3 regions of the Janthinobacterium sp. SUN118 genome follow, and region 3 is predicted to be linked to each of the others. Evidence: predicted binding sites of a transcription regulator. Region 3 holds the regulator's gene; each other region holds the start of a gene.
The links. The regulator FliA, encoded in region 3, starts transcription of late flagellar genes. The targets are predictions, from matches to a motif close to CTAAAGTTTNNNNNNNNNNNGCCGNTA.
Positions count from the first base shown of each region.

Region 1 (7,546 bases), 1.2 Mb from region 3:
CCATCCGGGCCGCGCCTGCTTAAGGCGTGCCGCCCCAGCCATTCCGATATTCTAGAAAGATGCCCCTGCGATGACGATTAAAAGCGATAAATGGATACGCCGCATGGCGGAAACAACCGGCATGATCGAGCCGTTCGAGCCGGGCCAGGTCAAGGAACGCGACGGCAACCGCATCGTGTCCTACGGCACGTCCAGCTATGGCTATGACATCCGCTGCGCCGACGAGTTCAAGCTGTTTACCAACATCAATACCACCATCGTCGATCCCAAGGATTTTGACGCGAACAACTTCGTCGACGTGTCGGGCAAGGGTTATTGCATCATTCCGCCGAATTCGTTCGCGCTGGCCCGCACGGTCGAGTATTTCCGCATTCCCCGCAATGTGCTGACGATTTGCCTGGGCAAGAGCACCTATGCGCGCTGCGGCATCATCGTCAACGTCACGCCGTTCGAACCGGAATGGGAAGGTTATGTGACTTTGGAGTTTTCCAACACGACACCGTTGCCGGCGAAAATCTACGCCAACGAAGGCGTGGCGCAAGTGCTGTTCTTCGAATCCGATGAAGTGTGCGAAACGTCGTACAAGGACCGTGGCGGCAAGTACCAGGGCCAGGTCGGCGTCACCTTGCCAAAAACCTGAGCGACGGCGGGCAGGCGCCAGTCCTGCCTTGTGTCTGCTTAAAGCTGTTTCAGCAGCCAGGCTTTCAGCGGCGGCGATGCCTGATACAGCGGAACATGGCCGCGCAGCAAGATTTGCGTGCTGCGCCGGTAAGCCGCGCTGCGGATGGCCAGTGTATCGCCATCCTGGCGCGCCACGATGCTGGTGTCCAGGATGCCGGCCGGATTTTCTATGCCCACCGCGATTTCCGCCTCGTCCGCTCCCGCGGCCGGCAAGCCGCGCGCCAAGTCGTGCGCCACCGTGCCTGGCATCAGGCAGGCGGCCGCCAGGCAGCAGCCGCCCGAGACGGCCAGCGAAGCGTGGCCCGCCTGCGGCGTAAAGTAACGTACAGCAATATTTCCCTCTCCCGACGCCGGCCCCACGATGCAGAACTTGGGGATGGTTTCGCTGCGCCCGAGTTCATCCAGGCTCATCGGCTGGCCATCGCCCCGCCGCAAGCCCATCAGTTGCCCCGCCGCGCTCCACACCTGGCGGATGGCGTGCATGAAAGCCGCGTCCGCTTCCAGTTCCGCGATGGACTCGCGCGCCGTCTTGCCGAACTGGCTGGCCAGCGCGATGACCATGGGCACGGCCACATCCACGCACGAGGCGTCGTAGCCGAGCACCTTATCCTGCGCCTTGCCCGTCGGTAAGAGCTTGCCCGTCTTGGCGCCCACGGGTTGCTGCAGGAACAGATCGACGCGGGGAAAGCTGCCGGGCACGCCGGGTATGCCGGTCGCCGCAAAGCTGCCGTCCGGTTCGCGCGCCATGCGCGAGGTGGTGATGACGCCCGTGTTGGTGTTGCGGATGTCGATGGCGTGCGGGCCGATGGCCAGCGCCTCGATGACGCCGCTATCGAGGCCCCACAGTTGCAGGGCGGATGACATATTGCCGCAGTTCACGCTCCAGTCGATCCCGGCATGGCCGCCGGCCAGTTGCGCCAGGGTGCTGACGAGGCGCGGCTGGCCCGCATGCTGTTCCACTTCGACAAGAAAGACTTTATTGCTGGTCGGTGCGCCGCGCCCCAGCCCCGTGATTTGCCGGTTGCCCGGCAACTGGCCGGACAGGGGCGCGCCCATCAGGTGGCGCAGCAATTCCTCGCGCAAGGCCAGGTCGGCCGGCACGGACGCCGCGTGCAAGACCAGGCCCGTCGAGGTGCCGCCGCGCATGTGATGGACGGGAAACTCGATGACGCCGCAGCGCAGGCGGGGCAGGAAGTCGGGCAGGGCGGGCAGCAAGGATGTCGTCATCATTGATCAAGGCCAAGGAAGGGGAGCCCCAGTGTGCCAGTTTTGCATGCCGGGAGGCAAGCGTGCGCCGGAGCGGCGTCTTTACCTGGCTTTACACGCGCGCCACTACATGCGCAGCTGCCCGTGCCGTTAACATTGGTATCGACACACACAGGAGGCATCATGGTAGCGGCAATCGGTACAGGCGGCGCGGTCAGTGCCGCGGGAAGCAGCAGTTCGGGCGGCAGCTCGCAAATCGCGGCGCTGCAAAAGCAGATCACGGCGGCGCAAAAGGAATTGACGGAGTCGCAGAAGGGCGAGCAGACGGAAACGTCGCAAAAGCTGCAGCAGCAGCTGGCGCAGCAGATCCAGGCCTTGCAGGCGCAAATTGCCCAGTTGCAGGCCGCCGCCGCGCAAAAGGCGGCCCAGCAAAGCATGCAGGCGGCCGGCAGCGCCGATACGGCCACCAGCCCGGCCGCATCGGCCTCGTCCACCCTGGGCAGCATCATCGATACGCAGGCGTAACAGGGCGGCTGGCCATCCCCTGCGCCAGGCTGGCCGTGATGGCTCAGCCTGGCGTTTTCACGGGCAGCAGCATTTCCACGCACAGCCCGCCGCCGTCGCGCAGGCTGGCCCCGATGCGGCCGCCATGGGCGCCGATCACGTGCCGGGCGATGGCCAGGCCCAGGCCATGGCCATCCGTGCTGTGCCGGGTAGGGCTGGCGCGGAAGAACGGTTCGAAAATGCTGGCGAGGTCGGCCGTGGCCACGCCCGGCCCCCGGTCCAGCACGGCGATGCGCAGCATTGCCTGCCTGCCATCGTCTTGGCGCGACATCGCCACGTCCACCGTGCCGCCGTCCGGGCTGTGCTTGACGGCATTGCGCACGACATTTTCCACGGCGCGCGCCAGCAATTCCGGCTGGCCCGTGACCATGGCGTCGGCGCTGGCCGCGTCGCCCGCCACGGCGATGGCCACCTGGCGCGCCCCGGCCTCGTAGCGGGCGTCTGCCACGATATCGTGCACGAGGTCGGCGATGGCGACGTCTTCGCTGTGCGGTTGCGCGGCGCCCCCCTGCACGGCGCCTGCTTCCAGCCGGGACAGGGTCAGCAGCTCGCCGATCAGCTTGTCCATGCGCTCGCTTTCGCGTTCGATGCGCTGCATCGAGGCGGCCATCTTTTCCGGCTGCTGGTGGGCCAGGCCGATGGCCGCCTGCAGGCGCGCCAGCGGCGAGCGCAGCTCGTGCGAGACATCATGCAGCAGGCGCGTCTGGCTATCCATGAGGTGGCGCAAGCGTCCCGTCATGCGGTCGAAATCACGGCCCAGGTCCGTCAATTCGTCGCCGCGCTTGCTGCTGGCGTGGAAGCGCGGCGCCAGGTCGCCATGCGATGCGGCCTCGAACGCCTGCCGCAGGTCGCGGATGGGACGGGCAAAGTACCAGGCCAGCAGGAAGGCGAACAGCAGGCTGGCGGCGATGGCGGCTGCGAGGGGAATGAAGGTGCGGTAAGGACTGTCCAGGCGCGGGCCGGGCGGCGGGCCCCGTTCGAACTGCGGGCGCGGCGGCGCGGCGCCTGCTGCGCCGGACCGTGGCCCTGGCGGCATGCCGCGCGGACCGCTCATGGTGACGGCATTGAGGGTATCGCGCGCGGCGCCTGCCTCGGCATTGCGGAAGCGTTCGGACGAGGGCAGGAACAGCAGGTAGCGCTTGCCGTCGCTGCCGCCCGCCTCGCGCACGACGGGATGCGACTGCGGCTGCGCCAGCAAGGTGCGCGCCTTGAGCAGCATGGCGGGGTGGACATTGCGTCCCATCAATTCGTGCCCTTGCGCATCGACGGCAAACACGCGCAGCCGCTCCATCTTGCTGAGGAACTGGAGCAGGGCCCCGCTGCCGCCCGCTTCCAGCGTGGCGCTGGCCGCTTCGATGGCCATTTGCGCGGGCGGGCTGGTGTCGATGTCGAGCGCCCGTTCCTGCAGGGCGGCGCGGTTTTTCAGCCAGAAGGTGCCGCCGATGCCGATGGTGGCCGTCACCTGGGCCAGCATGATGCACAGGAAAAACTTCCAGAACAATCGGCCCACGGCTTACTCCTTGATCAGCTGGTAGCCGAGCCGGTACACGGTTTGCAGGCAGGAGCGGCCATCGGCCAGGCTGCCCAGCTTGCGGCGCAGGCTGCTCAAATGCACGTCGATATTGCGGTCGAAGCGGGCCATGGGCCGCCCCAGGCCCAGTTCCGACAATTGATTCTTGCTCACGGGCTTGCCCGCGTGGCGCACCAGCACTTCCAGCAGGTTGAATTCCGTGCTCGTCAGTTCCAGGTGCGTGCCGGCCCAGGCGGCGCGGCGCTGCTCCGGCCACATCGTCAGCTGGCCCACGGCCAGCGGCGCCGTGCCCCCGTTGTCGTGCGGCGCCGCCTGCGCGCGGCGCAGGATGGCGCGGATGCGCGCCGTCAGTTCGCGCGGCGTGCATGGTTTCGTCACGTAATCGTCGGCGCCCAGTTCCAGGCCCACGATGCGGTCCGTGTCGTCGCCGCGCGCCGTCAGCATCAGGATGGGCAGGTTGCTGCCGGCGCGGATGCGGCGCAGCGTTTCCAGGCCATTCATGCGCGGCATCATGACGTCGAGGATGGCGATCGCATACTTGCCCGACAGGGCTTCTGCCGCGCCGCTTTCGCCGTCGTGCACGGCCTTGGCGTCGAACCCTTCCTGCGTCAGGTACTCCTGGAACATGCCGACCAGCTCGACGTCGTCGTCGATTAACAAAACCTTGCTCATGCCTGTACTTTTTCGGTGGATATCGCCCGATGATAGCAGCCAAACGCGGGTGTTCACGGCCGTTTTACCCACTTTTACATGCCGGCGCGCCCGTTCCTGCGACCATTCCCGCCCACATGCCTGCTTACATTCCTTTACACGCTTTTACGCCGCCCTAACGCTGCTTTACATGGCGGACGCCGACAATCAAGGCTGATCGCCACGAAAGGAATGTCCCATGAAATACCTGAGCATAGTCGTCTCCCTGTTGCTGCTGTCGGCCTGCAGCATGCCGCTCGTCGCCCTGGCCCAGCAGGCGACGGCTTCCGACGGCCCGCCGCCGCATCCGATGGAGGGCGCGCCGCCCGGAGCCGGACGCGGTCCCGGTCCCGGTCCCGGCTTCGGCCACGGTGCCGGGGCGGGCTTGCCGCCATTCCTGCGCGGCGTCGAGCTGAGCGAAGCGCAGCAGGACAAGGTCTTCGCCGCCACTTATGCCCAGGCGCCGCTGCTGCGCGAACAGCACAAGATCGCCTTCAAGGCCCATGAGCAGCTGCGCGAACTGGCCGCCTCGTCAGCCTATGACGATGCCAGGGCCGCCACGCTGGCGAACACGGCGGCCCAGGCGATGGCGCAGATCAGCTTGCAACAGGCGCGGCTGGACCAGCAATTGCTGGCCGTGCTGACGCCGGAACAGCGCCAGCAGGTGGAGCGCCGGCGCGAAGACGGCCCCGGACCACGCGGCCAGGCCGTTGAGCGCGTCCAGTCGGCTGCGCGCCAGCGCTAGGCTGCCCGATACAGTGGCCTGAACCATGGAACGCCAGTTCGCCCTTGCTGTCAGGAAAGCGCTCGCGGAACGGGCCGTGCAAGCCCTGTTCCTGTGCGCCAGCCTGAACCCGGCATTGGCGGGCTTGCCCCACTTGATGGAGTATTTATGGACTTACATGACCACGGTCTGGCATCCGACCTCGAAATGATGGCTGCGCTGGTGGCCGAGCGGCGCCAGGTCTTGCGCTGGCTGCTGGCGGGCGCGGCCGGCTTGCCCCTGATCAGCTGCGGCGGCGGTTCCGACGCCGGCACGACGGCCGTGGCCGGCAGCGGCGCGGGCGCGAACGGCGCAGGCACGGTCGCGACGCCCACCGTCCCCGCCACGGGCGCCTGCGTGGTGATCCCCGAGGAAACGGGCGGGCCGTATCCGGCCGACGGCACGAACACGCATGGCGGCAGCATCGTCAACGTGCTGAACCAGTCGGGCGTCGTGCGCAGCGACATCCGTGCCAGCTTCAACGGCGCCACGGGCGTGGCGGCCGGCGTGCCGTTGACCATCAACTTGCAATTGCTTAACGCCAGCGGCGGCTGTGCCAGCCTGGCCGGCTACGCCATTTACCTGTGGCATTGCGACCGCGACGGCCTGTATTCGCTGTATTCGAGCGGCGTGACGGCGCAGAATTACTTGCGCGGCGTGCAGGAAACGGACGGCGCCGGCACGCTGAGCTTTACAACCATCTTTCCCGGCTGCTACGCAGGACGCATGCCGCACGTGCATGTCGAGGTCTATCCCAGCCTGGCGAAGGCGGCCAGTGCCGCGAACCGCATCAAGACGTCGCAGTTTACGTTCCCTATGGCAACATTGAACGAGGCCTATACGGCCAGCGGCTACACGGCCAGCGTGCGCAACCTGGCGCAGATCAGCTATGCCACCGACAACGTCTTCAGCGACGGCACCAGCCTGCAGATGGCGACGGTGACGGGCAGCGCCACGGATGGCTATGTCGTTACCCTGAGCATCGCCGTCAACGGCTAGGCGCCCAGTGTTCAGGCGGCCATGAAGCCCAGGTCGCGCCGGCTGAAGTTGCCGATGTTGGGGAACACGCTGGCCAGCTGGCTGTCGGCCACGCCGAACCACCTGGCCAGGGTGGCGCCGTACTGGTCCACCGACGTGGTGGGCAGCAGGGCGCCGGAGCCGACGTCGAGTTCATGGCCCACGCCCGTGGTGGGGAAGGCGCCGTAGATGTCGCGTCCCTTCACGGCGCCGCCGACGACGAAGTGGTGCGCGCCCCAGCCGTGGTCCGTGCCGTCGCCATTGCTGCTGAAGGTGCGGCCGAAGTCCGACGCCGTGAACGTCGTCACCTGGCGCCGCATGTCGGCGCCCTGCAGCGCGGCCAGGGCCGTGTCGAAATACGCGAGCGCATGCGCAACGCGCGCCATCAGGTCGGCATGCAGCGCCTTTTGCCGGTCATGCGTGTCGAAACTGCCCAAGGTCACGTAAAACACCTGGCGTTTCGCGCCCAGCGGGCCGCGCCCGCCGATGATGCGCGCCACCGTCTGCAATTGCACGGCCAGCGGATTGGCACCGGACGCGCCCGTGTTCGGATTGACATAGGGCGGGGGATTGGGCACGCCGCCCGGGCCGGCCGGCAGCATGGCGCTACTGAGGATGCTTTGGCTGGAGATGGCGCGCCCGACCGTGGCCACATATTCCTGTTCCATCATGTCGCTGCCGGCCGTCGTGATGATTTCGCGCAAGGCCGCTGGTCCCTGTGCCGTGCCGAACAGGCTGCCGCTGAGGTTGATATTGCGTATCGGCACCGCCCCGGCCTGGCCCACCTGGAACTGGCGCACCTGGCGCCCGCTCAGGAACAGCGCGTTCGATGCCGCGGACACGGCCGTGAACATGGCGTTGCTGTTGCCGGTGCCCACCAGGTCGCCCAGGCGACCGCCCCAGCCCACGCTGGCCCCTTCGGGCAAGCCCGACTGCCAGGTCGATTGCTGGTCGTTGTGCGAAAACAGCTTGGGCGGCAAGGCCACGCTGCCCGCCTTGTATTGCGCCAGGGTGACGGGCTGGATCAAGGTGCCCACATTGGCGACGACGGCGGCGCGGCCGTCATCGAACAGGCTTTTCAGCGGCCCCAACGC
Region 1 is NZ_JAPUBV010000001.1:2,217,934-2,225,479, forward strand. Features, by position in the region: gene dcd (dCTP deaminase) at 71-640, shown strand; gene O0880_RS10020 (PrpF domain-containing protein) at 679-1,911, opposite strand; gene O0880_RS10025 (FlxA-like family protein) at 2,071-2,412, shown strand; gene O0880_RS10030 (ATP-binding protein) at 2,456-3,961, opposite strand; gene O0880_RS10035 (response regulator transcription factor) at 3,965-4,654, opposite strand; gene O0880_RS10040 (periplasmic heavy metal sensor) at 4,872-5,417, shown strand; gene O0880_RS10045 (hypothetical protein) at 5,443-5,607, shown strand; gene O0880_RS10050 (intradiol ring-cleavage dioxygenase) at 5,565-6,434, shown strand; gene O0880_RS10055 (DUF1501 domain-containing protein) at 6,446-7,546, opposite strand, start outside.
Region 1: O0880_RS10025 (FlxA-like family protein) is a predicted target of FliA. The motif match lies at 2,014-2,040, and genes of this name have one in related genera.

Region 2 (7,546 bases), on a different contig from region 3:
ACGGCGCGCTGGTGGAAGACCCCGTCACGGGCAGCGCCAACGCCTGCATCGCGCAGCTGCTGGCAGGCGCCGACTACACCGTGCGCCAGGGCACCTGCCTGCAACGCGACGGCCGCGTGTCCGTCCGTTTCCGCGATGGCCAGGCGTGGATAGGCGGCGCCTGCCTGACCGTGGTCGCAGGGTCGATATTGGCCTGAACCAGGCAAAGCGCCATCGAATGGGCGGCTATCGGATATTTCCAGCGAAGGAAATACGGCCAGCACGCCCATATTCCGTGGCCAGTGCTATCGCATAAACAGGCACGCTCTGGTATCGTCTTACGCTTAGGCAACGCTCACGCGCGCCTGTTTGCATGCAGTGCCATTCATTCCTCCAACTACCGAGACATCCATGCGTTTTATTCTTTGTTTTCTGGCCGCGATGGCCAGCGTTCCCGCATCGGCAGACAAGCTGACCCTGGAACGCATCCACGCCGACCCGGCGCTGGCCGGCCCCGGCGTGCGCAACCTGAAGGTCTCGCCCGACGGCGAGCGCGTCACGTTCCTGCGCGGCCGCGCAGACAACCAGTTCCAGCTCGACCTGTGGGAATTCAAGCTGAAAGACAAGAGCACGCACCGCCTGGTCGATTCCAAGGCGCTGGTGCCGAATGAAACCATCTCGCCCGAAGAGCAGGCGCGCCGCGAGCGCGAACGCACGGCCAGCCTGAACGGCATTCTCAGCTACAGCTGGTCGCCCGATGGCAAGCAGCTGCTGGTGCCGCTGGCAGGCAATCTGTACCTGGTCGACGCGGCCCATCCCGAGAAAGCGCGCCTGGTCGCCAAGGGCAATGTGCTCGACCCCAAAATCTCGCCGAAAGGCCGCTATGTGTCGTTCGTGCGCGACCAGAACATCTATGTCATCGACCTGAAGTCCGGCAAGGAACGCCAGCTGACGACCGACGGCAAGGGCACGATCCGCAATGGCGAAGCCGAATTCGTGGCGCAGGAAGAAATGGGCCAGCGCACCGGCTACTACTGGGCCCCCGACGATTCCGCCATCGCCTACAAACGCTATGACGAAGCGCCCGTGCCCGTGGTGCGCCGCTTCGAAATCTTCGCCGACCGCACCGACGTCGTCGAGCAGCGCTACCCTGCCGCCGGCGACCCGAACGTGCTGGTGCAGCTGCTGATCGTCTCGCCGGAAACGGGCGTGCAGCGCCAGGTGAATCTGGGCACGAACCCGGACATCTACCTGGTGCGCGCCGACTGGAGCGCGGACAGCAAGTCGCTCGTATACCAGCGCCAGTCGCGCGACCAGAAGACGCTGGACCTGGTCGCCGTCGACGCGGCCACCCTGGCGCAGCGCACCCTGCTGACGGAAACGGCGAAGACCTGGGTCAGCATCCATGACGACCTGCACTTCCTGGACAACGGCAAATTCCTGTGGTCGTCCGAGCGCACGGGCCGCAATCACCTGTACCTGTACGACATGAGCGGCAAGCTGCTGCACCCGGTCACCTCGGGCGAATGGGGCATCGACAGCGTGCTGGCCGTGAATGAAAAAACCGGCAAAGTCTATGTGTCGTCGAACCGCGACGCGGTGATCGACAAGCAGACCTACGCGCTGGCCCTGGACGGCAGCACGGCCGACAAGCCGCAGCGCGTGACGAAAGCGGACGGCTGGCACGACACGAAGTTCTCGCACAATGGCGAAGTCTTCGTCGACACCTATTCCGATCCGGCCACGCCGCCGCAGGTGAGCATCCGCCGCCCGGACGGCGCCATGGTGGGCTGGCTGGAAGAAAATGCGCTCAACGCCAGCCACCCGTACGCGAAATACAAGGCCGACCACCTGCCGACCGAATACGGCACCCTGAAAGCCAACGATGGCCAGACCCTGTACTACTCGCTGCTCAAGCCATCGAACTTCGACGCCACGAAACGCTACCCGGTCTTCCTGTCGACGTATGGCGGCCCGCACTCGCAGCACGTGGCGCGCCGCTGGGGCAACAACTTCGACCAGTACATGGCGCAGCAGGGCTTTGTCGTCTTCCGTCTCGATAACCGCGGCTCGTCGCGCCGCGAACGCGCGTTCACGGACGCCATTTATCACAACCTGGGCGAAGCGGAAGTGGCGGACCAGCTGGTCGGCATCGACTGGCTGGGCAAGCAAAGCTTCGTCGACCCGAAACGCATCGGCGTGTTCGGCTGGAGCTATGGCGGTTTCATGACCCTGCGCCTGCTGTCGGCCGCCTCCGACAAGATCGCCATGGGCGTCTCGGTGGCGCCCGTCACCGACTGGGCCCTGTATGACACCCACTACACGGAACAATTCCTCGGCATGCCGAAGGAAAACGTGGATGGCTACAAGAAGAGCACCGTGTTTGCCCACCTCGATGGCCTGAAGTCGCCGCTGCTGCTGGTACACGGCATGGCCGACGACAACGTGCTGTTCTCGAACAGCACGCGCCTGATCGACGCGCTGGTGAACCGCGGCGTGCAGTTCGACCTGATGACGTATCCGGGCGCCAAGCACGGCATCTCGTCGCGCGCCGGCCAGCGCCACGTGTACAAGAAGATCGAAACCTTCTTCAAGCAAAACCTGGCCAATCCGGCGCAATAGGTTTCAGCCGCAGCAAATAAAAACCGCCGCCTGTCTCGCGACAGGCGGCGGTTTTTTTATACGTGCGACAGATTACGGTTTGCGCGTGACGGTTTCCACCGCCTCTTTCACATCGCCCACCTTCTTCTGCACTTTGCCTTCGACCTGGTTTGCCAGGCCCTTGGCTTGCTGTTCTTCGCTGCCGACGACCTTGCCAGCGGCTTCCTGGATTTTACCGCCGACTTCCTTCAGTTTACCTTCGACTTGATCTTTGTTCATGATGGATCCTCACTGTAGTTGGTACCTCTGTGGTCCGGCGCCCGAGGCGCCGGTACTGCGGCTCACACGCTGCTGGAAGCGGCTTGCGCTGCTTGCTGCGTGTCGATGTGTCCATACTACCCTCGAGGTTGCAAAAACTATGTACGGTTCCTAACACATGCCCAAAATCAGTCAATTGAGCGAAATCAGTCCGCTTTGCGCCACACGGTGGCCAGCCACGGCTGCTGCGCGCGCGGCAAGCCCGGCGGACGGTAGTACTGCTCGACCAGGCTGAAACCGGCCGCCTGCACATACGCTGCCCACGCCTCTTCGTCATGGTAGCTGCCATAGCGGGCGCCATTCCAGCCCTCCTGGTTTTGCCCGCGCGGATTCGAGCTGAACAGCACGCCCCCCGGTTTCAGGCACGCATGCAGGGCGCGCAGCACGCCAGGCAAGGCGGCGCTGGGCACGTGGAACAGCACGGCATTGGCGAACACGCCGTCGAAGTGCGCGGCCGGCAGGTCGAGGTCGACGAAATCCTGCTGCCACACGGTGCAGCCGCTGTAGGCGCGCGCCATCTCGACGAAGCGGGGGCAGCCATCGACGCCCGTGGCATGGTGCCCCAGGGCCGTGAACGCCTTCAGGTCTCGGCCAGGGCCGCAGCCGAGGTCGAGAATCGCCAGAGGCGCGGGCTGGCCGATGGCGTCCAGCAGCGCATGGATGTTCTGGCTGACGTCGTGGTCGCGCGTGCCTTCGAAAAACTGCTCGGCGCTGGCGTCGTAATGGGCCAGGGTACGGCCGGTGATGGCGTGAATAGGGTCTGGCTGCTCTTGCGGGGTCGGCTTCATGGCGCTCCTGTCATCGATGGGCGCATTTTACGCTGCCGGCCGCTTCGCCGGCCGGCAGCGCCAGCCCACTTACCAGACGCGCACGCGCTGCTCGGGCGCCAGGTACAGCTGCTGCCCCGGCTGCACGTCGAAGACCGGATACCAGGCGTCGAGGTTGCGCACGGTGGCGGCGCGGTATTGCGCCGGCGCGTGGCCATCGGTGAGGATTTGCTGGCGCGCCGCCGCCTCGCGCGCCTTGCTGCGCCAGCTGACGCCATAGCCCGTGAAGAACGCCCGTTCCGCTCCCGGCTGCGCCGCCTTGCCCTGCTGCGACAGGGTGAACGCGTCATAGGCGGCCGCCACGCCGGCTAGGTCGGCCAGGTTTTCGCTGAGGGTCAGCTGGCCATTCACGGCCAGGTCGGGAAATGGCCGGTAAGCCGAGAACTGCGCCGCCAGCTGTCCGGCAGCCGTCTTGAAATGCGCGAGGTCGGCCGGCGTCCACCAGTCGCGCAACTTGCCCTGGGCATCGAACTGCGCGCCCTGGTCGTCGAAGCTGTGGCTGATCTCGTGGCCGATGGTGGCGCCGATGCCGCCGTAGTTGGCCGCATCGGACGCCTGCGGATCGAAGAACGGCGGCTGCAGGATGGCGGCCGGGAAGTTCAGCGCATTTTGCAGCGGCAGGTTGACGGCATTGACCAGCTGCGCCGGCATGGCCCAGGCCTTGCGGTCGACGGGCTGGCCCAGCTTGGCCAATTGCTGCTGGTAATGGAACTGTTCCGCGCGCTGCGCATTGCCCAGCGCATCGCCGCGCACGACGCGCAAGCCCGCATAGCTGGCCCAGCGCTCCGGGTAGCCGACGCCCACATACAGGGTCTTGAGCTTTTCCTGCGCCTGCGCCCTGGTTTCCGGCGCCATCCAGTCCAGCTTGTCGATGCGGCGCGAGAAGGCGGCGACGATATTGGCCACCATGTCTTGCACGCGCGCCTTCGATTCGGGCGGGAAATAGCGCTCCACGTACAGCTTGCCGACGGCGTCGCTGAGGGCGCCGTTCGTCGCGGCCAGCGCGCGCTTGCTGCGCGGCGACTGCTGCGGCGTGCCGCTCAGCGCACTGCCATAAAAGGCGAAACGCTGGTCGGCGGCGGCCTTGGGCAAGGTCGCGCCAAAGTGGTTGATCGCGTGGAAGGCAAGGAAGTCCTTCCAAGTGGCCAGCGGCACGCTCGCCACCAGCGCGGCGCTGCCCGTCATGGCCGAAGGGTGCCAGACGATGAAGTCCTTCTGCGCCCCCAGGCCGGCCGCCTGGAAGAAGGCTTTCCAGTCCAGTCCCGGCGCCTTGCTGGCGAAATCCCCGGCGCGCCAGGCATTGTTGCCCTTGGCAACGTCGGCCGACTCTTCGCGGCTGGCGTGACTCGCGGCAATTTGTTGTTCCAGCGCAAACACGCGCGCCGCGCGACCCTGCGCATCGCCGTAGCCTGCCAGTTGCAGCATGGCGGCGATATGCGCCTGGTAGCTGCCGCGCAAGCCCTGCATGCGCGCGCTGTCGGTCGCATAATAGGCGCGGTCGGGCATGCCCAGGCCCCCTTGCAGCAGGTAAGCCACGTTGCGCGTCGGGTCGTTCAAGTCTTGCGCCACCCACAGGCCGAACAGGTTTTCCGTATAAAAATTGGTGGAATTGAGCGGGTCGACATCGGCACGCAAGCTCTCGCCCAGCGCCCGCGCCAGGCCCGCCTGGTCGCGCACGGCGTCGATCTTTTTCAGCAGCGGCTTGAGCGGCGCCCAGCCTTTCGCCTCGATGGCGGCCTCGTCCATATAGGAGCGGTAGAAATCGCTGACCTGGCGCGCTTCCGCGCTGCCGCCCTGGCGTGCCTGCAAGCCTTCGACGAGGGCGATGATGCGCTGGTTGGTTTCATCGGCGAGGATGGCGAACGAGCCCCAGCTGGCGCGGTCGTCCGGAATGGCCGTGGCGCGCATCCAGTCGCCATTGACGTAGTCATAAAAGTCGTCGCCGGGCAAGACGGCCGTGGGCGCCGCCTTCGCAGCGGCGGGACTGGCGGCCGCCTCCTGTCCATGCGCGTGGACGGCGCCGCCAGCCAGGGCCATGCCGGACAGGGCCAGCGCCATGGCGCGCTTGCGCCAGGAACCGGGAAAAGAGGGAACGGCAGCAGTGACAACGCGCATGGTGATCCTTTCAGGCAAAGTGACGACAGTAGTGTGCAAAATCATAACGCGTTTCGACGCGCCAGAACACCCTGCCCTGTCACCGCGACGCCAGCAGGCATGCGGCCTGGCGGGCGATGGCGGCCTCCCCCCTGCCCTCTTTGGAAATTATTTTCACTTTTTTTCAAAAAAACCCTCAAGTTCCCGTTCAGGCCGCCGTTAATCTAGACAAGCGGTAATCCATTCACTAGTTACGGGTGTGCTCATGACCTCCAACGACGTTCTCTCGATGTATGAAAATATTGCAGGTCTGACCAATCAAATGGTCGTGGCCGCACGTTCGAGCGACTGGGATGGCTTGAATACCCTGGAAAACCAGTGCGCCAGCGCAGCCAGCACGGCCATGACGGGCGGCGTGCCCGCCCTCGCCGGCACTTCGCGCATGCGCAAGATCGACTTGCTGAAGCAAATCCTGGCCAACGACCGCGAAATCCGCACCATCACGGAACCATGGATGACGCAGCTGGCCAGCGTGATGCCGGCATCGCGCGCGCACATGTAAGGCAGGAGCGACATCCCGATATCGAAAAAGCACCTGCGGGTGCTTTTTTTACGTCCGTACGCATGGGCGACATGGTCGCTGGCGCGCCGCGCTACTGTCGCGGCCGCGCCAAGGCGGGGGAAATACAGGGGAGGGGAATATGGAAGGCGAACCCCAGGTATCTCCTGGCGTCGCCTCGCTGCCGGTTGCATCCGGCGTCCGCGAGCACATCGTTGGCATCGCAGACCGCTTCCAGGCCCAGGCGTTTATGCAACGCTACACCTGTTTGTCGCGCCACACTATCGTTGGTGGCTGCGCCAGGCTGGGACTGTTTTGTCGTAGAGCAAGTCCACTGAATTAATTATATCGCCATCTTTGAAAAATAAGCAACGCGATTGGCATGCGTTTGCATGTCTTTTTTAAATATCTTTTTTTATATCAAGTTTGAGCGTGCCATTCGGGGCAATCCGGCGTGGCGCCTAGCGGGAAAATGGTTCCGGCTCCGGCTCGGCCGCCTGCGCCTCATCCACGGCCTCCGTCAGGACGGGCGCCGCCTTCTTGCGGCCGAATGGCTTGCGCAGCAAGACCCAGTATTTCGATGGCATCCCCGGCCCCGCCGCTTGCTTGCGCTTGCGCACGACATACACGATGACGGCCGTCAGCAGCAGGAAGGCCAGCGTCCCCAGGCCCAGCCACAGCAAGCCATGGCCACCCGCCTGCTTCTCGGCCACGGGCGCCGCCAGCGGTTTGGGCTTGGCGTGCGCAACAACAGGCGCGGCGGGAGCAGCGGCCGCTACGGCGACACCAGGCTGGGCCAGCGCCTGCTGCAGCGCGCCGATCTTGCCCTCGAGCTCGCCCAGCCTGGCATTGAGGGCCGTATTCTTCTCGTCCAGCGCCACGCACGCTTCGGTCCGCCCCGCATCGGCCTGCGGCGCGCAGGCGGCCACGGGCGCGACAGGATGGCGCAACGGCGGCGGCCGCACGGCAGCAGCGGCGCGCACGGCTGGCGCCTCCACCGCTTTCCTCGGTGCGGCGGGCGGCGCAACGAAGACCGTGGTGGGACGCAGCATGCCTTCGGCACGCGCGCGCGCCGCCAGCGCGGCGGCATCGGGCGGCGTGCCCGGCATGGCACGCGGCAGCGGCATGGGCGCCGCCGGCATGGCTTCCGGCGGCGCGGCCATCCTGG
Region 2 is NZ_JAPUBV010000003.1:349,357-356,902, reverse strand. Features, by position in the region: gene O0880_RS20685 (PhzF family phenazine biosynthesis protein) at 1-197, shown strand, start outside; gene O0880_RS20680 (S9 family peptidase) at 391-2,601, shown strand; gene O0880_RS20675 (CsbD family protein) at 2,674-2,859, opposite strand; gene O0880_RS20670 (class I SAM-dependent methyltransferase) at 3,045-3,686, opposite strand; gene O0880_RS20665 (M13 family metallopeptidase) at 3,756-5,840, opposite strand; gene O0880_RS20660 (flagellar protein FliT) at 6,085-6,381, shown strand; gene O0880_RS20655 (hypothetical protein) at 6,840-7,546, opposite strand, start outside.
Region 2: O0880_RS20660 (flagellar protein FliT) is a predicted target of FliA. The motif match lies at 6,015-6,041, and genes of this name have one in related genera.

Region 3 (7,546 bases):
TCATGGTCGAGAGATAAAAGTGGGGAAAGGCCCCGATTGTACCAAGCGGCAGCGGGCCCCCGCCCCATCCGGCGGCGCGCTGCCGGCCGGCGACGCCATCAACGCACGGTCACGAAGACCGGATTCGAATAGAACCACAGGCTGCGGTAATTGCGGTCGTTGATGTCATTGAAGCGCTGGGTGCTGTCCGTGGCCCCCGTGCGCTGGTCGGCCAGCGGTTCGCCCGCCTGCGTCAGGCCGGCAACATCGGTCCCCAGATTGGTGCCGCGCAGGCGGAAATACTGGTTCTTCGCCGCCGTGGCCTGGTAGCTCACGCTGTAGTAGCCGTCCGCCCCGAGTTTCCAGTCCGCGCTGGTGAAGCGCTTGAGCACGCGCGTGCTGGCATTGCTGGCAACGTTGTAGGCTGGCGTGCCCGCCACCGCCTTCGCGCCGACATCGCCGACGATCAGGTCGACATGGTCGACGACGGGCTTGACGTTGGCGGCCACGCCGCTGTCGACCGGCTTCTCGTAGTTGTTCCTGGCCGGGCTCTTGAAGCGGATGGTAACCGTGACGGTGTCGCCGCTGCCGACCTTCAGCTCGCCGCCCATCTCCTTGCGGTCGTCCTTGCTGGCCAGGTTGAAGTCCAGCGCGTTGATCAAGTCGCCATAGGTGGAAAACATCTTGCCCGAGCGCAAGCCGGCCAGCAAATCCTTCGCCTGCGGCGCCCCTTGCGCGCTGTTGAACACATAGTTCTTCGCATATTCGCCGGGGAAATAGCCGCTGCTGTTGCCGCCGACGATCTTGAAGTGCGTATCCGAGTCGGTCAGGTTCCAGATGCGGCGGCCCTCGCCCAGCAGCGCGTCCCATGGCCCGCCCAGCTTGGCCACCACGTAGTCGACACCGCCATACACGCGCAGCAGCGCATTGTCGTCCGTGTAGGCGGCCGTATAGCCGCCGCGGTCCGGCTCCATCTGGTTGCCGACCATGCCTTCGATGGCGAACATGATGTTGGGGGCGGCATCGTTAAAGGCGCGCAAGTCGGCGATGCTGTAGCTGCCCTTGTTGCGCGACGGGTGGTTGATGACGGCGTAGCTGGTTTCCGGATAATTCTGCCTGAGCCAGTTGATCGCTTGCAGCGCGTCGGCAGCCGTCTTGTTGTAGCGCGCCTCGCCATATTTTCCTTTCCATGCGGCGACGTCGGCGGCGTCGAACATGCTGGCGTCGCGCGTGGTGAACAGGTATTCGAACTCCTTCATGCCCCGGGTGCTGGCACTGAGCTTGTCCTTGCCTTCGAACAGGCCGATGCCGATGTGATCGTGGGTCGGCATGTCCCACTCGAAGCCGGAAAAGACCAGCTTGTCGGCGTAGGCGCCGCCCGCCTGCAGCGCCTGGACGCGCGGGATTTCATGGCGTTCGGCAGCGATGGACATCGGAATGGGCGCCGGCAGCGGCGCGCCCAGCGCATCGCGCGTGGAAACGCGCAAATGGTTGGACAGCGCCATCCAGTCGAGTCCATACGTGGTAAAGGCCTTGGCCAGCACCTTGTCCAGCGTCTGGCTGACATCCGCATCGGCCGATTGCGTGGTGTGGGTGTGCAGGTCGCCGGCGATCCAGCGGCCGGCGGGCAGCGGCGGCACGCTGCTGTCCGGGCCGCCATCGCCGCCGCAGGCGGCGACGCTCAACAGGATGGCGATGGCCGAAGGAAGCAAGGTTCTGGAATAAGACATGGGATTGACCTGGAAGCTGAAAAGAAGGGCGACAGCCTAGCAGTCCAGTATGACCAGCCCATGACACGCACCAGGGCGCGAAGCCGCGCCGGCAGGAAGGCCAGGCTTAGCACAACTAACATAGAACACCTGACAACACCTGCTGCGCGTCGCGATTTGCGCCCGCCGATGCTCACGGCCTCGGCGGCCCCATGCAAGGCACAGCTCCGCTTCTCGGACCAACGGGGGCGCCGAGCCTCGCTGCCGCTCGCGACGGTTTTGTCAGGCCTTGTCAGTTGGCCGGCGGCGCCGTCGGCACTTCCGTCACCGTCTCGGGGATGCCAGAGAGGATGGTCACGGCGACGCGGCGGTTGCGCGCGCGCCCTTCCGGCGTGGCGTTCGGCGCCACGGGGATGTTGTCGGCGTGGCCGACGGCCGTCAGGCGCGTGGCTTGCACGCCGCTGGCGATGAACAGGCGCACCACGGCGCTGGCGCGCGCGGCCGACAGTTCCCAGTTCGAGGCGAAGTTCGAATTGCTGATCGGCTGCACATCGGTATGCCCTTCCACCTGCACGTCGTGCGTGTCGTCCTTGAGCAGCACGGCCACGGCGCGCAGGGCCTGGTCCGATTCCGGTGTCAGGCGCGCCGCGCCCGGGTCGAACAGCACGCTGGCGTTGATTTCCACGCTGACGCCGCGGCTCGTCTGCGTCACGCGCACCTTGCCTTCCTTGACCAGCGGCGCCAGGGTGGACGTCAGGTCCTGCGCCAGGCGCGTCATGTGCTCGCGCTCGCGGCGGATGGCTTCCGTGCGGCGCTTCAGGGCGGGATTCGGCAGCGGGATCGCCTGCGGCGCTTCCATGAGGATGGGCGGCGCGCCCTTGTCCAGGCTGAAGGCCTGGCCGATGGCGCTCTGGAAGACACGGTACTTGCCTTCGTTGATTTGCGAAATCGCATACATGACGACGAAAAAGGCGAACAGCAGGGTGATGAAATCGGCGTACGAGATCAGCCAGCGGTCCTGGTTGTCCGGTTCCTCGTCATACTTCCTGCGCGCGCGCCGCATCATGGTCAGTGCTCGTGCAGGAGGCTGGCCACGCGCTCTTCGATGATGCGCGTATGGTCGCCCGTGGCGATGTCGTACAGCACGGCGGCCGTGATTTCATACTGCAACACGCGGCGCGAAACGATGGCCTTGAGTTTATTTGCCACCGGCAGGAACAGCAGATTGGCCAGGCCCACGCCATAGATGGTGGAGACGAACGCCACGGCGATGCCGCCGCCCAGTTTGCTGGGGTCGGTGAGGTTTTCCATCACGTGGATCAGGCCCAGCACGGCGCCCAGGATGCCGATCGTGGGCGAATAGCCGGCGGCCGATTCCCACACCTTGACGGCCTGGCGCTCGGCCATCTCGTAGGCGGAGATTTCCACGTCGAGCAGCTGGCGCAGCTTGTCGGGCGCGATGCCGTCGACGATCATGCGCAAGCCCTTGGCGTTGAAGCGGTCGGCCGTGTTTTCCATCAGGCGCTCGAGGGCCAGCGGGCCGTCGCGGCGCGCCGTCAGGCTCCATTGCCCGATGTCGCGCGCCAGCGCGGCGCGCGTGTCCGAAGGCGGCAGGAACACCCAGCGCAGCATTTCCAGGCCGCGCACGAAGGTGCGCAAGCGCGTTTGCAGCAGCACGGCGCCGAAGGTGCCGATGACAACGATGGCGAAGGCGGCCGGCTGCAGCAGGGAGGCCATCTTGCCGCCCTCCAGTGCCTGGCCGACCAGGAGGCCCGCCAGCGCCAGCGCCAGCCCGATTACGCTGGACCAGTCCACGCCTGCTCCCTCAAGGTTGCGCGCAGGCGCGCGACGGCCTGGGTATGCAGCTGCGAGACGCGCGATTCCGATACGCCCATCACCGCGCCGATCTCCTTCAAGTTCAGCTCTTCTTCGTAGTACAGGCCCATGAGTATTTTCTCGCGTGGCGGCAGCGCGTCGATGGCATCGATCACGGATTGCCGGAAATCGGTATCGAGCAGGGACCGCAAGGGGTCGCTGTCCTCGTCCACGCAATGGCGGTCGAGGAAGCTGTCATTGCCGTCCGGGTCATGAAAATCTTCGTAGTACACCAGCTGGTGGCCGCCGCCGTCGCCCAGCATTTCCTGGTAGTCGGCCAGCGACATTTTCAGCAGTTTCGCCACTTCCGACTCCGTCGGCGGGTGGCCCAGGCGCTGCTGCAAAATGCTCATCGCCTCTTCGATCTTGCGCATGTTCTGGCGCATGCTGCGCGGCAGCCAGTCGCTGGTGCGCAGCTCGTCGAGCATGGCGCCGCGGATGCGCAGCACGGCATACGTCTCGAACTGCGCGCCATGCGTTTCCTCATAGCGGCTGATGGCGTCCAGCAGGCCGATCATGCCGGCCTGGATCAGGTCATCGACCTCGACCGAAGGCGGCAATTTCGCCTTCATATGGTGCGCCAGACGCTTCACCAGCGGGATATGCTCCGTCAGCAAATAGTCCTTGTTCGATTTCCCTTTGACCGTGTACATAGGCTGCTTATTGTTTTATCGTCTTATCTGGTGCTACGGTTGGATTCAGGCGCTGAAATGGTGTGCGCTCCCCGTCTGGTACAAGGTGGTGCCCAGCACCGGCGCCGCCGAACGGACCAGGCGCTCGGCCAGTCCGCGAAACGCCACCGAGGCTCCCGCCAGCGGAAACGCGTCGACCACGCTGCGGCCCAGGCGCGCGGCGCGGTGCAGGTATTCATCGGCCGGCACCGAACCCATCGACGTCAGTTTCACGGCCAGGTAGCGGCTCGCCGCCTGCGCCATATTATCGTATACCACTTTTGCCTCGGATTCGGAAGCGCCGGTGACAAGAATGCCGAACGGACGCCGTCCCAGCTCCTGGTTCAGTCGCTTGATCAGGCAATAGGCCGCCTTGATCGAATTGGCGCTGTTCGACACCTGCACCACGATGTCGGACGAGGCCATCAGCGGCACGGGGAAGCATGCGCCCTCCTCGGCCACCACGCCGTCGACCAGCACGATGCCGCTCTGGCGCGCCATCACTTCGAAGGTCTTGCCCAGGCGGCGCGTGTCTTCGTCGCCCGCATAGTCGCTGCTGTCCATCAGGTGGTTGCGCGCGCCCAGGTGGGCCACGCCGAAGCCCTGCGGCACCTGGTGGATCACCTGGTTCAGGCCGCACTGCTGGCGCGCCACGTCGAGCAGGCTGGCGCCGTGCGCCAGTCCCAGGCGCGAGGCGACGCCGTCGCTGCCGCCGCTGGCGTCGACCAGCAGCACTTCATTGCCGCCATACGCGAGCGAAGCGCCCAGGTTGACCAGCATGGCGCCCTTGTCGTCCTGCGGCGTGGCCGACAGGAACGTCATGACGCGCGGCTGCGGGCCGGCCAGCATGCGGCGCAGGCCTTCGGCCTGGTCGAAATCGAAATTAGCCAAGGTGCACCCCGCGCGCTTCATTGTTGCGGGCGGCCGCCTGCGCCATCAGCAGCGGCAGCTCGGCATCGGAAAACTGCGTCGCCGCCGTATCGCGCTTAAGCTTGAAGGCGCGGTCGATCAGGTAGGCGCGGTCGGCCAGGTGCAGGTCTTCCGGCACGCGCTGGCCGTTCGACACATAAAACAGGTTCAGCTTCTGGCGGATCACCACGTCGAGCACATTGCCGATGGACGCCGCCTCGTCGAGCTTGGTCATGATGCAGCCGGCCAGGCCGCTGCCCTGGTAGGCGCGCACCACTTCATTGAGCGTTTCCTGCGTTGCCGTCGAATTCAGGCACAGCAGGCGTTTGACGTCGGCACCGGCGCCCGACAGCATGGCCACCTGCTCCGTCACCATCTGGTCGCGCTGGCTCACGCCCACCGTATCGATCAGCACCGTGTGCTTGTTCTTCAATTCCTTCAGGGCGATGCGCAAGTCGGCCTCGTCCTTCACCGAGTGCACCATCACGCCGAGGATCTTGCCGTAGATGCGCAGCTGTTCGTGCGCGCCGATACGGTAGGCGTCCGTGGTGATCAGGGCCAGCTTTTCCGGGCCATGGCGCATCACGCAGCGCGCCGCCAGCTTGGCCGTGCTGGTGGTCTTGCCGACGCCGGTCGGGCCCACCAGCGCGAATACGCCGCCCTGCTCGAGCATGGCGTCTTCATTGGCGACAGTATTCAGGTTACGACTGAGCACGGTCTTGATCCAGCGCATGCTTTGCGCGCCGTCCAGGCCGGCGGGCAGCTTGTCGATCAGGTAGCGCGCCAGGCTGGCCGAGAAGCCGGCCGCCAGCATTTCGCGCAGCACGACGGCTTTTTGCGGCTCGCGCTGCTGCGTCGAACCCCACGAAATTTCCGCCAGCTGGGTTTCCATCATGCCGCGCATGGCGCGGATTTCATTCATCATGCCGCTCATCTCGGCGGCGGCGTTCTCTTTGACGTGCGCCAGCGCGCTGGCCATCATCTGCTGCATGCGGGCCATGTCCACTGGCTCGGACGATGCCTGGCGCGGCGCGGCCGGGCGCTGGGCCGGGGCGGCCGCGCGCTGCGGCGTGGCGAACTGGGTCTGCAACTGGGGACGCGGCTGGGCCATTTCCGAGGCGGCCGGCGGCGATGCCAGCGAGGCGGCATCGTCATTGGCCAGCGCGAGGATTTCCACCACGCCATCGGCCTGGCGGTTCGACAGGATCACGGCATCGGGGCCGAGCGCTTCGCGCACCTTGCGCAGCGCATCGCGCGACGAGGCGCCCGTAAATTTCTTCACATTCATGGCCGGCCTCCCGAGGCGGGGGTGGCGCAGTACTGGCTGAACGGTGTGACCATCATCGACTCCTGTTGCTTGAGTGCTGTCTTCCACATGGACACAGATCACTCGGACAGTTTCCATTATTAGCGATGCACTGGGGAAATGATCGAAGGAACAGGACGGGAAAGTACCCGTTATTCAGTTTGCCGTGAGGAAATTGAGGTGCGGCAAGTAAAAAACGGGGCCGTTCGCGCCGGAACGACCCCGCCTTGCTTATCAGGCAACTACTGCGCGCCCACCAGGCTGGTGACGCGGATGGTCTTGGTTTCCGGCACTTCCGCATGCGACAGCACCTTCAGCTGCGGCAGGGCGCGGCGCAGGAAGCGCGACAACAGCGCGCGCAGCGGCGCCGGCACCAGCAGCACGGGCGTCAGGCCCAGCGCTTCCTGCTGCTGCGCGGCCAGGCCCGCCTGGTGGGCGATGGTGTCGGCCAGGCCAGGCTCGATGCCCGCGCCATCGCCGCCATTGCCCATCGCCTGCATCAGCAGGCGCTCGAGGCGGCTGTCGAGCGTCATCACGGACAGTTCGGCCGCGCCGGGGAACAGTTGCTGCACGATGGCGCGGCCCAGGGCCACGCGCACCAGCGCCGTCAGGTCGTTCGGATCCTGCGTGTGCACCGTGTGCTCGGCCAGGGTTTCGATGATGGTGCGCATGTCGCGGATGTGCACGCCTTCCATGAGCAGGTTCTGCAGCACTTTTTGCAACGTCGACAACGACAGCATCTTCGGCACCAGGTCTTCCACCAGGCGCGGCGCATCCTTGCCCAGGTGGTCGAGCAGCGCCTGCACTTCCGCGCGGCCCAGCAGTTCGGAAGCGTGCGAGGTGATCAGGTGGTTCAGGTGCGTGGCCACCACGGTGCCTGCATCGACCACCGTGTAGCCCATCGACTGCGCCTGGTCGCGCAGGCTGGCCTCGATCCACGTGGCCGGCAAGCCGAAGGCCGGGTCCGTCGTGGACAGGCCGGGCAAGGTGCCGCTGGCCATGCCGGGGTTGATCGCCAGGAACTGGCCATTGAATGCTTCGCCGACACCCACTTCCACGCCCTTGAGCGTGATGCGGTAGGCCGACGGCTTCAATTC
Region 3 is NZ_JAPUBV010000001.1:992,683-1,000,228, reverse strand. Features, by position in the region: gene O0880_RS04560 (translation initiation factor Sui1) at 1-4, opposite strand, end outside; gene O0880_RS04555 (S-layer protein) at 99-1,709, opposite strand; gene motD (flagellar motor protein MotD) at 1,981-2,751, opposite strand; gene O0880_RS04545 (flagellar motor protein) at 2,757-3,503, opposite strand; gene O0880_RS04540 (RNA polymerase sigma factor FliA) at 3,485-4,216, opposite strand; gene O0880_RS04535 (antiactivator of flagellar biosynthesis FleN protein) at 4,262-5,125, opposite strand; gene flhF (flagellar biosynthesis protein FlhF) at 5,118-6,431, opposite strand; gene flhA (flagellar biosynthesis protein FlhA) at 6,692-7,546, opposite strand, start outside.